3 regions of the Streptomyces malachitofuscus genome follow, and region 3 is predicted to be linked to each of the others. Evidence: predicted binding sites of a transcription regulator. Region 3 holds the regulator's gene; each other region holds the start of a gene.
What was found. Region 3 encodes HrcA, which represses chaperone genes, less so after heat shock. Its sites were predicted from a motif close to TTNGCACTCNGNNNNNCNGAGTGCNAA; they were not measured.

Region 1: a site for HrcA is predicted at 1,752-1,778, ahead of groES (co-chaperone GroES). Genes of this name have one in related genera too.
Region 2: a site for HrcA is predicted at 2,712-2,738, ahead of groL (chaperonin GroEL). Genes of this name have one in related genera too.

What each region holds. Positions count from the first base shown of each region.
Region 1 is NZ_JBVIGA010000031.1:47,047-51,796, reverse strand. Features, by position in the region: gene groL (chaperonin GroEL) at 1-1,146, opposite strand, end outside; gene groES (co-chaperone GroES) at 1,297-1,605, opposite strand; gene ACZ44S_RS34050 (polysaccharide deacetylase family protein) at 1,907-2,719, opposite strand; gene ACZ44S_RS34045 (polysaccharide deacetylase family protein) at 2,716-3,636, opposite strand; gene ACZ44S_RS34040 (THUMP-like domain-containing protein) at 3,727-4,750, shown strand, end outside.
Region 2 is NZ_JBVIGA010000005.1:248,152-252,901, reverse strand. Features, by position in the region: SAM riboswitch class I at 122-269, shown strand; gene thrC (threonine synthase) at 288-1,583, shown strand; gene ACZ44S_RS09530 (MoaD/ThiS family protein) at 1,665-1,940, shown strand; gene ACZ44S_RS09525 (cold-shock protein) at 2,371-2,574, shown strand; gene groL (chaperonin GroEL) at 2,901-4,523, shown strand.
Region 3 is NZ_JBVIGA010000001.1:144,807-149,556, reverse strand. Features, by position in the region: gene ACZ44S_RS00630 (nitronate monooxygenase) at 1-1,016, opposite strand, end outside; gene dnaJ (molecular chaperone DnaJ) at 1,149-2,288, opposite strand; gene hrcA (heat-inducible transcriptional repressor HrcA) at 2,288-3,304, opposite strand; gene ACZ44S_RS00615 (MBL fold metallo-hydrolase) at 3,466-4,200, shown strand; gene ACZ44S_RS00610 (DUF3097 domain-containing protein) at 4,235-4,750, shown strand, end outside.

The sequences.
Region 1 (4,750 bases), on a different contig from region 3:
GCCGACCTTGATCACGCACACGCCGCCGGCCAGCTTCGCGAGACGCTCCTGGAGCTTCTCGCGGTCCCAGTCGGAGTCGGTGGTCTCGATCTCGGCCTTGATCTGGCCGACGCGACCCTCGACGTCCTCCTTCTTGCCGCCGCCGTCGACGACCGTGGTGTCGTCCTTGGTGACGGTCACGCGACGGGCGGAGCCCAGCACGTCCAGACCGACCTGGTCGAGCTTGAGGCCGACCTCCTCGGAGACGACCGTGGCGCCGGTGAGGACGGCCATGTCCTGCAGCATCGCCTTGCGGCGGTCACCGAAGCCCGGAGCCTTGACGGCGACCGCGTTGAAGGTACCGCGGATCTTGTTGACGACCAGGGTCGACAGCGCCTCGCCCTCGACGTCCTCGGCGATGATCAGCAGCGGCTTGGAGGCGTTGGCCTGGATGACCTTCTCCAGCAGCGGCAGCAGCTCCGCGATGGAGGAGATCTTGCCCTGCGTGATGAGGATGTACGGGTCGTCGAGGACGGCCTCCATGCGCTCCTGGTCCGTCACGAAGTACGGCGACAGGTAGCCCTTGTCGAAGGCCATGCCCTCGGTGAAGTCCAGCTCCAGACCGAAGGTGTTGGACTCCTCGACGGTGATGACACCGTCCTTGCCGACCTTGTCCATGGCCTCGGCGATGAGCTCGCCGACCTGCTGGTCCTGGGCGGACAGCGCGGCGACGGCGGCGATGTCGGACTTCTCGTCGATCGGGCGGGCCGAGGCGAGCAGGTCCTCGGAGACCGCGGCGACGGCGGCGTCGATGCCCTTCTTCAGGGCGGCCGGGGAGGCGCCGGCGGCGACGTTCTTCAGGCCCTCGCGGACCAGCGCCTGGGCCAGCACGGTGGCGGTGGTGGTGCCGTCACCCGCGATGTCGTTGGTCTTGGTCGCCACCTCCTTCACCAGCTGCGCGCCGAGGTTCTCGTACGGGTCCTCGATCTCCACCTCGCGGGCGATCGTGACACCGTCGTTGGTGATGGTGGGGGCGCCGAACTTCTTGTCGATGACGACGTTGCGGCCCTTCGGACCGATCGTCACCTTCACCGTGTCGGCAAGCTTGTTGACGCCGCGCTCGAGGGCGCGACGGGCGTCCTCGTCGAACTTCAGGATCTTCGCCATGGCAGCGGGAGCCCTCTCGGAAATCTAGGTGAAATCACCGCGCCCCCGGTCACCCGGCTCCTTGTCGGATGCTGGGGCCAGGGGCGCGGTGTCGAGCAAAAGTGCTTGCTTCGAGGTCGGGTTCTCCGGGGGGTTGTCCCCGGGGTTCCCTTACTTCTCGACGATCGCGAGGACGTCGCGGGCCGAGAGGACGAGGTACTCCTCGCCGTTGTACTTGACCTCGGTGCCGCCGTACTTGCTGTACAGAACGACGTCGCCGACCTTCACGTCGAGCTCGACGCGCTTGCCGTCCTCGATGCGGCCCGGACCGATGGCCAGGACGACGCCCTCCTGGGGCTTCTCCTTGGCGGTGTCCGGAATGACCAGGCCCGAAGCCGTGGTCTGCTCGGCGTCGAGCGGCTGGACCACGATGCGGTCCTCGAGCGGCTTGATGGCAACCTTGGAGCTGGCGGTCGTCACGATCCGACCTCCCCCTTCGGAGATCTCACGGGGTTAACTGTCTGAGGTGGCGACCAGGTGGATCCGTCGTCGCGGGTGCCGGACCTGCCCGTCGCGTGTTTGGCACTCTCCAGGGGGGAGTGCCAGACCTGAGACTATGACTGCGGTTAGCACTCGGTCAAGCGGAGTGCCAATTGCCGTGCGGCGCGTCGGGGGTGGGGGCGTCTTTCGGCACGGGATCGTGCAGCTGGCGGTGTTGCAGTAACCGTCACCGGGGGCTGCCGCCCCCGGGCCCCGCTTCGGCCCTGAACGGGCCTCGTCCTCAAGCGCCGGACGGGCTGGAAGGTGAGCGGTGCTCGCCAGGAAGCGTCGATGAGGCGGCTTCACCCACGTAGTCCTCCAGGCGCCCCACCCTCAACCCCCGTTCCCGCAACTCCCCCAGCAGTCGTACCGTCCGTTCCGCCAGTGACAGCGTCGGCGCCTCGCCCGACGGTACGGAGACGATGTCGCCGGGGTTCAGGCGGTGGGGGCCGCGGGTGTAGGTGAGGTGGCCGTCGGGTTCCAGGACCGCCCGCCACAGGACCACCGCGGCGATGCCGCAGTCGGCGGCGGCGCGCAGGGTCGTGGTGTCGTACGTGCCGTAGGGCGGGCGGAAGAGGCGGGGGCGGATGCCGAAGCGGGACGTGAGCTTGCGCTGCTGACCGCAGATCTCGGCGCGCTGTCCGGCGTAGGGCAGACCGCGCAGGGCGGCGTGGTCGAGGGTGTGGTTCTGCAGGCTCGCGCCGACCGCGCGCAGGCGGGCGAAGTGGGCGTAGCCGGGGCCCATCACGCTGTCCGTGAGGAACATGCTGACGGGGAGCCGGCGCTCGCGCACCAGGTCGATGAAGCGGGGGTCGCGTTCGGCGCCGTCGTCGTAGGTGAGGAAGACGACCTTGTCGTCGGTCGGGATGCGGTCGATCACGGGCGGGAGGTCGCGACGGGCGCTGCCCGTCGCCCCGGCCGGTGCGGACCTCCGGCCGGTGCCGTCCGGTGCGGACGCCCCGCCCGCTGCGTCCGGCGACGCGCATCCGGTGGTCAGGGCCAGCAGGGCGGTGCCCGCCAGAAGGGCGGCCGCCGGGGCCCTGCTCCGGCTCACAGGTAGTCCTCCAGTCGCGCCACCGCGTATCCCTCGGCGGTGACCTTGTCCAGGAAGCGGCGGACCATGTCCGGCATCGTTCCCTTCCAGTCCTCGCGGCCGCGGAAGTGGGAGAGGACGATGTCGCCGGGGTGCAGCGAGCGGTCCCACTCGCGGTACTCCCAGTGGTCGACGAAGACCTCCTCGTTCCAGAGGGGGACGTGGGTGATCCCGCAGGCCTTCGCGGCGCGCAGGGTGTTCTTGTCGTAGTTGCCGTAGGGCGGGCGGAAGAGGGCGGGGCGCTTGCCGTAGCGCTTCTCGATGACCTTCTGCATGCCGCAGATCTCGCGCTTCTGGCGGGCGTGGGACAGGGCCGGGAGGTAGGGGTGGTGCAGGGTGTGGTTGTGCAGGCCGACGCCCCTGTCCTGCATCTTCTTGAAGTAGCCGTAGTCCTCCTTGACGAGGTAGTCGCTGAGGAAGGCGGTGTAGGGGATGTTCAGCTCGCTCATCATCCGCAGGAACGCCGGGTCCTTCTCCTCGCCGTCGTCGATGGTGAGGAAGAGGATCTTCTGCTTCGTGGGGACGGTGGTGAAGACCGGCGGGAGTCCCAGCCGGCGGTGGCCGTCGACCTCGAAGCCGTCCCGGGTGGTGATCCTCGGCTTCTTCTCCGGGGGCGACGGGGCGGTCAGGGGCACCCGTTTCAGGCCCCAGCGCTTCGCGGCGGCGACCCTCGCGGCGTGCGCGGCGCGCAGCTTGGTGGCGTAGGAGTCGAGCGCGCGGGCCGGTGGCGCCTGGAGGGGCTGTTGGCCGCCCGCGGGTTCGACGTCGGCGCCGTCCTGTCCGCAGCCCGAGGCGATGGTGGCGAGAGCAAGGACGGCGAGGCCGATCCGAGCACCACGCGACGGCAGCTTTTTATCGTTTTGTCCTACTGCTCGCATGGGGCCGGATCCTCGCAGCCGGACGGTCCGAACCCGGCCCGACACCGCGGCCGGAGGCGTACGGTCCACCGACTGGCCCACAATGACCCGGTGAACGACCTCGCCCCCCTCCTCACCCCCGAAGGCCGCGCCCTCCTCGACGAGGTGCGCGACACCGACCCGGCGCACGAACTCGCCGTCGCGACCCGGCTGCGCCGCGAGCACCCCGCCGAACTGGTGTCGGCGGCGCTCGGCCAGGCGCGGCTGCGGCAGCGTGCGGTGGCGAAGTTCGGTGAGCGGGACGCGGCACGGATGTTCTTCACGCCCAACGGGGTCGAACAGTCGACCAGGGCGAGCGTCGCGGCGTACCGGGCGGAACGGTTCAGGGAGCTCGGTGTGACCTCCGTGGCCGATCTGTGCTGCGGGATCGGCGGGGACGCCATCGCGCTGGCCCGCGCCGGGATCCGGGTCCTGGCGGTGGACCGTGATCCGCTCACGGCGGCGGCGGCCCGGGCGAACGCCGACGCGCTGGGGCTCGCGGAGCTGATCGAGGTGCGTGAGGCGGACGTCACGGAGGTGGACACGGCCGGGTACGACGCCGTGTTCGTCGACCCGGCCCGACGGGGCGGGCGGGGCCGCATCTTCGACCCCGAGGCGTACTCGCCCCCGCTGTCCTGGGCGGTCGAGGCCGCCCGTACGGCGCCCCGCGCCGCCGCGCTCAAGGTGGCGCCGGGCATCCCGCACGAGGCCGTCCCCGGCGACGCGGAGGCCGAGTGGATCTCGGACGGCGGGGACGTGAAGGAGGCGGTGCTGTGGTTCGGCACCGGCCGGGAGAACCCGGTCCGCGCGACGCTGCTCCCGGGCCCGCACACCCTCGCGTCCCGCGGACTGCCCGACCCCGCCGTCCGCCCGCCCGGCCGGTACCTGTACGAGCCGGACGGCGCCGTGATCCGGTCCCATCTGGTCGCGGAGGCCGCCGCGGAACTCGACGGCGGGCTCATCGACGCGACCATCGCCTACATCACCGCGGACGAGCACCGCCCGACGCCGTACGCCGGCGCCTACGAGATCACCGACCGGCTCCCCTTCAACGTCAAGAAGCTGAAGGCGCTGCTGCGGGAGCGCGGCATCGGCA
Region 2 (4,750 bases), on a different contig from region 3:
TGGCCTGTGATCCATCTCGCGGTTCGGACGGACTGTCTCCACCATCCAGGCCTTCGGTTACAGTCTTGAACAACGCCGATGACCATCGCATGCCGGGGTCGTCGCGCGGACAACTGAACACCGCTCATCCAGAGGGGCAGAGGGAAACGGCCCGATGAAGCCCCGGCAACCCTCCAGTCGGTTCTTGTCACAGGGACGTGGCGAGGCTCCCGGCTAGGGAAGGTGCCAAATCCGTCTCACGGCGAGATGCGTCGTGAGGAAGATGAGGAGAAAGGGCCTCGCCTCACATGGCTGTGCAGACTGTTGCAAGCTCCACCGACTCCGCCGCCGCGAACTCCGTCGACCTGGGCTCCGCCGCCGCGCTGTCCTGCCGCGAATGCGGTCACCGCGTGCCCCTCGGCCCGGTCTTCGCCTGCGAGGAGTGTTTCGGCCCGCTGGAGATCGCCTACGACTTCTCGGCCCACGACACCGAGGAGCTCCGCAAGCGGATCGAAGCGGGACCCGCGAACATCTGGCGTTACGCGCCCCTGCTGCCCGTCCCGGCGGACGTCGCGACCAAGCCGAACCTGAACCCCGGCTGGACCAAGCTCGTCCAGGCCGGCAACCTCGCCCGCGAGCTGGGCGTCACCGGCGGCCTGTACATCAAGGACGACTCCGGCAACCCGACGCACTCCTTCAAGGACCGCGTCGTGGCCCAGGCCATCGAGGCCGCCCGCGCCTTCGGTTTCACCACGCTGTCCTGCTCCTCGACCGGCAACCTCGCCGGCGCGGTCGGTGCCGCCGCCGCCCGCGCGGGCTTCCGCTCCTGCGTGTTCATCCCGCACGACCTGGAGCAGGGCAAGGTCGTCATGGCCGCCGTCTACGGCGGGGAGCTCGTCGGCATCGAGGGCAACTACGACGACGTGAACCGCTTCTGCTCCGAGCTGATCGGCGACCCGGCCGGCGAGGGCTGGGGCTTCGTCAACGTCAACCTGCGGCCGTACTACGCGGAGGGCTCCAAGACCCTCGCCTACGAGATCTGCGAGCAGCTGGGATGGCGGCTGCCCGACCAGATCGTGGTCCCGATCGCCTCCGGCTCGCAGCTCACGAAGATCGACAAGGGGCTGCAGGAGCTGATCAAGCTCGGGCTCGTCGAGGACAAGCCGTACAAGATCTTCGGTGCGCAGGCGGAGGGGTGCTCGCCGGTCTCCACGGCGTACAAGGCCGGGCACGACGTCGTCCGTCCGCAGAAGCCGGACACGATCGCCAAGTCGCTGGCGATCGGGAACCCGGCGGACGGTCCGTACGTCCTGGACATCGCCCGTCGCACGGGCGGTGCGGTGGAGGACGTCACGGACGAGCAGATCGTCGAGGCGATCACGTTGCTCGCGCGGACGGAGGGGATCTTCGCGGAGACCGCGGGGGGTGTCACGGTCGGCGTGACGAAGAAGCTTCTCGAGAGCGGTGTGCTCGACCCGTCCCTGACCACGGTCGTGCTCAACACGGGTGATGGTCTGAAGACGCTGGACGCGGTGGCCGGCACAGGGCTGACGGCGACGATCCGTCCGAGCCTGGAGTCGTTCCGTGAAGCCGGTCTTGTCTGAGTTGTTCTTCCGCGGGGCTGTCGTGACGGATCGCGCAGTTCCCCGCGCCCCTGGGTACGTCACCTGACCGGAGGTTTCACAGTGAGCGTTACTGTTCGCATCCCTACCATCCTGCGCACCTACACCGGCGGCAAGGCCGAGGTGAACGCCGAGGGGACCACCCTCGCCGAGGTCATCTCGGACCTGGAGAAGAACCACACGGGCATCGCCGCCCGGGTCCTGGACGATCAGGGCAAGCTGCGTCGGTTCGTCAACGTGTACGTCAACGACGACGACGTGCGGTTCGAGCAGGGGCTCGACACGGCCACCCCGGACGGGGCCGGTGTGTCGATCATTCCGGCGGTGGCCGGCGGCTGATCATTACCTTCGGTAATGGCGGTGACCGAGCGTAGAGGACTTTGCCCCCTCCGTGAGAGATGCGGAGGGGGCAATTCCATGGGATTGAGCGCGGTAGGGTTGGGGAACGCGCTCCTGATCCACTGATCGAGCACCGTGAATTTCTGCCGCCCGCCCGACTGGATGTAGCCAAAGTGTGGGCCCTTCTCGCGGCATTTGTGACGTTTGCCCGGCCCGACTTGACCTGAATTCAGGCGAATTCTCGCCACATTCCGGACCGGTGTCGTCCAGATTTCTCGTCCGATTGACCTGTTGCAGACGGCAGTTGGACAGATACATTCAGCCGCGGTCGACGCGTTCCGGCGCACGCCCCCAACCGTTGGGGGGTGAGGTCTGACCCGGATCCGCGAAGTGTGGATCTGTGCAAGGGCCAGTAATAGGGGAGTTAGGCATGGCTCAGGGCACCGTCAAGTGGTTCAACGCGGAGAAGGGGTACGGCTTCATCGCGGTCGACGGTGGTGCGGATGTTTTCGTCCACTACAGCGCGATCCAGATGGACGGCTACCGCACCCTCGAAGAAGGCCAGCGGGTCGAGTTCGAGATCTCGCAGGGTCAGAAGGGCCCGCAGGCCGACATGGTTCGTCTCAGCGCCTGAACGCGCTACCTGCCGCAAGGATCTTCTGCCGACGAAGGGCCCGTACCTCTTGGGGTACGGGCCCTTCGCCGTGCCCGCCACCGCCGTACGGCGGTGTTCGCGCGCGGCTGAGCGCCCCCGTGTACACCCCATGGGCGCTTGCACTCGCATGGGTCGAGTGCTAATCATTGGCGTTAGCACTCTGAAGGTGAGAGTGACAACGAGGACCGGGTCGGTGAGGCCCGCGGGCCGTGTGGGGCAAGGAACCACGGGGCCGGCGAGCCGTCCGTCGCGGGCGCGGGCGCGGTCCGAAGGAATCACCCCCAGTCCTGGAGGGACCACTTCACATGGCCAAGATCATCGCGTTCGACGAGGAGGCGCGGCGCGGCCTCGAGCGCGGCATGAACCAGCTCGCGGACGCCGTCAAGGTGACGCTCGGCCCCAAGGGCCGCAACGTCGTCCTCGAGAAGAAGTGGGGCGCCCCCACGATCACCAACGATGGTGTGTCCATCGCCAAGGAGATCGAGCTCGAGGACCCGTACGAGAAGATCGGCGCCGAGCTGGTCAAGGAAGTCGCCAAGAAGACGGACGACGTCGCCGGTGACGGTACGACCACCGCGACCGTTCTCGCCCAGGCCCTGGTCAAGGAGGGCCTGCGCAACGTCGCCGCCGGTGCCAACCCGATGGCTCTGAAGCGCGGTATCGAGAAGGCCGTCGAGGCCGTCTCCGCCGCCCTGCTGGAGCAGGCGAAGGATGTCGAGACCAAGGAGCAGATCGCCTCCACGGCCTCCATCTCCGCCGCCGACACCCAGATCGGCGAGCTGATCGCCGAGGCCATGGACAAGGTCGGCAAGGAAGGCGTCATCACCGTCGAGGAGTCCCAGACCTTCGGTCTGGAGCTGGAGCTCACCGAGGGTATGCGCTTCGACAAGGGCTACATCTCGGCGTACTTCGCCACCGACATGGAGCGTATGGAGGCCGTCCTCGACGACCCGTACATCCTGATCGCGAACTCCAAGATCTCCAACGTCAAGGACCTGCTCCCGCTCCTGGAGAAGGTCATGCAGTCGGGCAAGCCGCTGCTGATCATCGCCGAGGACGTCGAGGGCGAGGCCCTGTCGACCCTGGTCGTCAACAAGATCCGCGGCACCTTCAAGTCCGTCGCCGTCAAGGCCCCGGGCTTCGGCGACCGCCGCAAGGCCATGCTCGGCGACATCGCCATCCTCACGGGCGGCGAGGTCATCTCCGAGGAGGTCGGCCTCAAGCTGGAGAACGCCACGCTCGACCTGCTGGGCAAGGCCCGCAAGGTCGTCATCACCAAGGACGAGACCACCATCGTCGACGGTGCCGGCTCGGCCGACCAGGTCCAGGGCCGCGTGAACCAGATCCGCGCCGAGATCGAGAACAGCGACTCGGACTACGACCGCGAGAAGCTGCAGGAGCGCCTGGCGAAGCTCGCCGGCGGTGTCGCGGTCATCAAGGCCGGTGCCGCCACCGAGGTGGAGCTCAAGGAGCGCAAGCACCGCATCGAGGACGCCGTGCGCAACGCCAAGGCGGCCGTCGAGGAGGGCATCGTCGCCGGTGGTGGCGTGGCCCTGCTGCAGGCCTCCCAGGTCTTCGAGAAGCTGGAGCTCGAGGGTGACGAGGCGACCGGCGCCCAGGCCGTGAAGCTCGCGCTGGAGGCCCCGCTGAAGCAGATCGCCGTGAACGCCGGCCTCGAGGGCGGCGTCGTGGTGGAGAAGGTGCGCAACCTGACCCCGGGTCACGGCCTGAACGCCGCGAGCGGCGAGTACGTCGACCTGGTCAAGGAAGGCATCATCGACCCGGCGAAGGTGACCCGTTCCGCCCTGCAGAACGCCGCCTCCATCGCCGCGCTGTTCCTCACCACCGAGGCCGTCATCGCCGACAAGCCGGAGAAGGCCGCGGCCCCGGCCGGCGGCGGCATGCCGGGCGGTGACATGGACTTCTGATCCTTCCGAGGATCGGATCCGTCCGTCGCGTGTCCGAGGGCGGCATCCCCTGTTCCGACAGGGGGTGCCGCCCTCGGCGCGTGCGGGGCCGGTTCGCCCGGACCGCTCGGGGGTGTGGCGGGGATCACGGGTGGGTGGTGCGGGGTGGATGGAATGCCGCTGGGTTCCCTCCGGTTGACGTCGAAGCGGATTCAATGCATGCGCACATACCATCCGGTATCGACTCG
Region 3 (4,750 bases):
ACCTCCACCAGCTGTCCGGCGGGCAGCTCACGGGCCATCCGGTGGCCCTGTCCCGCCCACAGTGCCAGGCCCTGCGGATCACCGGCCTTGGCGGCGGCCTTGCGCAGCGGTGCGGTGAGATGGTGGACGTCCGGGTAGGCGGCGGGCGCGTACGGGCCGTGCTCGCGCACGAAGCGGTTGACCAGGGCGCGGGCCGGGCGGCCGGAGAAGGCGCGGGTCAGCTCGGTGCGGACGTACAGGGGGCTGGTGAGGGCCTGCTTGTGCAGGGCGTGCGCGCCGGACTCGTGGGCGGCGAGGAAGGCGGTACCGAGCTGGGCCGCGGCGGCACCGGCCGCGAGGACGGCGGCGATCTGGCCGCCGCGCATGATGCCTCCGGCGGCGATGACCGGGATGCCGACGGCCTCCCGGACCTGGGCGACGAGGGACAGCACTCCGAGGCCGGAGCCCGCCGCCTCCGGGACGTCGCGGTGGGTGCCCTGGTGACCGCCGGCCTCGACGCCCTGCGCGATCACCGCGTCCGCACCGGCCCGCTCCACGGCCCGGGCCTCCTCCGCCGTGGTGGCGGTGACCAGCGTGAAGGTGCCGACACGGCGCAGCGAGTCCAGCACCTCGCGGGACGGCACACCGAAGTGGAACGACACCACCGGCACCGGGTTGTCCAGCAGCACGGCGAGCTTGGCGTCGTAGCCGTCGTCACGGCCGCTGTCGGGGTCGCCGAGCTCCGTCTCGTACCAGGAGGCCTCACCGGCCAGCTGATGGGCGTAGACACCGACCGCGGCCGGGTCGGCGGTCTCCGGCTGTGGCAGGAAGAGGTTGACGCCGAAGGGCCGTGCGGTCAGCCCTCGCAGCTGCTTGATCTCCTGGTACATCCCGTCCGCGGTCTTGTACCCGGCGGCCAGGAAACCGAGCCCGCCCGCCTCGGACACGGCCGCGGCGAGCTGCGGCACGGCGACACCGCCCGCCATCGGCGCCTGCACGATCGGGTGCGGGAAGAGATCGGTCGGTACGGAGGACATGACGGCATGTTGTCACGTCCCCCGGCCAACTCCGAATCGGCCCTTTCCCTTGGCATAAGCCACTTTTCGGAGGCGTCCGCCCCGGGCGTCACCGCCCTCCGCAAGCGCCCTCACCGCCCGTTGAAGGCGTCCTCACCGCCCGTTGAAGGCGTCCTTCAGCCGGGAGAACAGCCCCTGCTGCCCGGGTTGGAACTGGCCCGTGGGGCGTTCCTCGCCGCGGAGCTTGGCGAGTTCGCGCAGGAGGCGTTCCTGTTCGGGGTCGAGCTTGGTCGGGGTCTGGACCTCGACGTGGACGATGAGGTCGCCCCGGCCACCGCCGCGCAGATGCGTGACGCCCCGGCCGTGCAGCGGGATCGACTGGCCGGACTGGGTGCCGGGCCGGATGTCGACCTCCTCCATGCCGTCCAGCGTCTCCAGCGGCACCTTGGTGCCGAGGGCCGCCGCGGTCATCGGGATGGTGACCGTGCAGTGCAGGTCGTCGCCGCGCCGCTGGAACGTGGGGTGCGGGAGTTCGTGGATCTCCACGTACAGGTCGCCGGCCGGACCGCCGCCGGGCCCGACCTCGCCCTCACCGGCCAGCTGGATCCGGGTGCCGTTGTCGACACCGGCCGGGATCTTGACCGTGAGCGTGCGCCGGGAGCGGATCCGTCCGTCGCCCGCGCACTCCGGGCAGGGGGTGGGGACGACCGTGCCGAAGCCCTGGCACTGCGGGCAGGGGCGGGACGTCATGACCTGCCCCAGGAAGGACCGCGTGACCTGCGAGACCTCACCGCGGCCACGGCACATGTCACACGTCTGCGCGGTGGTGCCGGGCGCGGCGCCCTCGCCGTTGCAGGTGGTGCAGACGATCGCCGTGTCGACCTGGATGTCCTTGGTGGTGCCGAACGCGGCCTCGTCCAGCTCCACCTCGATGCGGATCATCGCGTCCTGGCCCCGGCGGGTGCGCGAGCGCGGCCCGCGCTGCGACGCCGTGCCGAAGAACGCGTCCATGATGTCGGAGAAGTTGCCGAAGCCACCGGCTCCGAAGCCGCCCGCGCCCCCGGCGCCGCCGGCCCCCGAGAGCGGGTCGCCGCCGAGGTCGTAGACCTGCTTCTTCTGCGGGTCCGACAGCACCTCGTAGGCGGCGTTGATCTCCTTGAACCGCTCCTGGGTCTTCGGATCCGGGTTGACGTCCGGATGCAGCTCGCGGGCGAGCCGCCGGAAGGCCTTCTTGATCTCCTCCTGCGACGCGTCGCGGCGCACGCCGAGTACGGCGTAGTAGTCCGTGGCCACTACGACTCCGCCAGGATCTGTCCGACGTACCGTGCCACTGCGCGTACCGCTCCCATCGTTCCCGGGTAATCCATGCGTGTCGGTCCGACGACGCCGAGCTTGGCAACCGCCTCGCCGCCCGAACCGTAGCCCACCGACACGACGGACGTGGAGTTGAGTCCTTCATGGGCGTTCTCATGACCGATACGGACGGTCACGCCCGGATCCTTCGCCTCGCCGAGCAGCTTGAGGAGCACGACCTGCTCCTCGAGCGCCTCCAGGACGGGCCGGATCGTGAGGGGGAAGTCATGTCCGAAGCGGGTGAGATTGGCGGTGCCGCCGATCATCAGCCGCTCCTCGTTCTCCTCGACGAGCGTCTCCAGGAGAGTGGAGAGCACCGTCGAGACCGTACCGCGGTCCTCGGATTCGAAGGCCTCCGGGAGGTCCTCCACCAGACTCGGTACATCCGTGAACCGGCGGCCCGCGACCCGGCTGTTCAGCCGCGCCCGCAGATCCGCCAGGGACGACTCGCCGAACGGCGCCGGGCAGTCGACCATGCGCTGCTCGACCCGGCCGGTGTCCGTGATCAGCACCAGCATCAGCCGCGCGGGCGCCAGCGACAGCAGCTCCACGTGCCGCACCGTGGACCGGGTCAGCGACGGGTACTGCACGACGGCGACCTGCCGGGTGAGCTGCGCGAGCAGCCGTACGGTCCTGGCGACCACGTCGTCGAGGTCGACGGCGCCCTCGAGGAAGTTCTGGATGGCGCGCCGCTCTGGCGCGGTCATCGGCTTGACGCCGGCGAGCTTGTCGACGAACAGCCGGTAACCCTTGTCGGTGGGGATGCGCCCTGCGCTGGTGTGCGGCTGGGCGATGAAGCCCTCGTCCTCCAGGGCCGCCATGTCGTTGCGCACGGTGGCCGGGGAGACGCCGAGGTTGTGCCGCTCGGTGAGCGCCTTGGAGCCGACGGGCTCCTCGGTGCCCACGTAGTCCTGGACGATGGCGCGCAGCACCTGGAGCCTGCGTTCACTGAGCATCGCGCACACCTCCAGTAGCTTCGCCCGGTCACGTCTCTGGCACTCTTCGCACGCGAGTGCCAGACTTCCCCGGCCCAGTGTACGGCCGGGGGGTACGCACGGGGCAAGGCCGGTCCCACGCCCGTCGCGCCGGGCGGCGCCGTCCCCGATAGCGTCCCGTCATGACCGTGACTTGGGAAGAGTCGGGATGGGAGCAAGTGGCGCCCGGGGTGGGCCGCTGCCGGCTGCCGGTGTGGGACTGCACGGCGGGGCTCGTGGTGGGGGCGGGCGGCCTGCTGCTCGTCGACGCGGGCTCCGGTCTGGGTGAGGGCGCACGGATGCGGGCCGAGGCGCAGGCGCTCACCGGCCGCCGTGTGACGCATCTCGCGCTCACCCACCCCCACTTCGATCACATCCTCGGGGCGCCGGCGTTCGCGGGCGCGGAGGTGTTCGGCGCGGTGGGCATGGACACCGTACTGACCGCGCGGGGGCGCGAGGAGCTGCGCGCGGACGCGGTGCGGCACGGGCTGGACGCGCGCGTGGCGGAGGAGGCCGTGGACGCGCTGGTCGCGCCCCGGCACGCGGTGAGCGGGGAGTGGACGCTCGACCTGGGTGCGGACGGCGGCCGTCAGGTGTTGCTGGCGAACGTGGGCCCGGGGCACACCGCCCACGATCTCGCGGTCCTGGTCCCCGGCGACCCGGAGGTGGTGTTCTGCGGCGACCTGGTCGAGGAGTCCGGCGAACCGCAGGCCGGATCCGACGCCGTGCCGGAGCGGTGGCCGGCCGCCCTGGACCGGCTGCTGGCGCTGGGCGGGGAGGACGCGCTGTACGTGCCCGGTCACGGAGCGGTGGTCGACGCGGCGTTCGTCCGGGCCCAACGCGACGCGCTGGCACGGCGTTTCGGCGTGTCGGACTGATCACGGCGGGCGGGATCCTCGTATCGTCGTGAGAATGCGCCAGTACTCCGCCGATCTGACCCCTCCGTGGAAGAAACCGCAGCCCGTCCCCGAGGTGGCCGCCGAGCCCGGGCTGGTCGTGGAGGAACCCGGCACCGGCTTCTGCGGCGCGGTGATCCGCTGCGAGGCGGGGACGGTGACGCTGGAGGACCGCTTCGGCAAGCACCGGGTGTTCCCGCTGGAACCGCGGGGCTTCCTGCTCGAGGGTCGCGTGGTGACGCTGGTGCGGCCGGCGTCCGGTCCGGCCCGGCCCACGCGTACGGCGTCGGGGTCGGTGGCCGTTCCCGGCGCACGGGCGCGGGTCGCCCGCGCGGGGCGCATCTACGTGGAGGGGCGGCACGACGCCGAACTGGTCGAGAAGGTGTGGGGCGACGACCTGCGGATCGAGGGGGTGGTCGTGGAGTACCTGGAGGGTGTGGACGACCTGCCGTCGATCGTGGCGGACTTCGCTCCGGGTCCCGACGCGCGGCTGGGGGTCCTGGTGGACCATCTGGTCCCGGGCTCGAAGGAG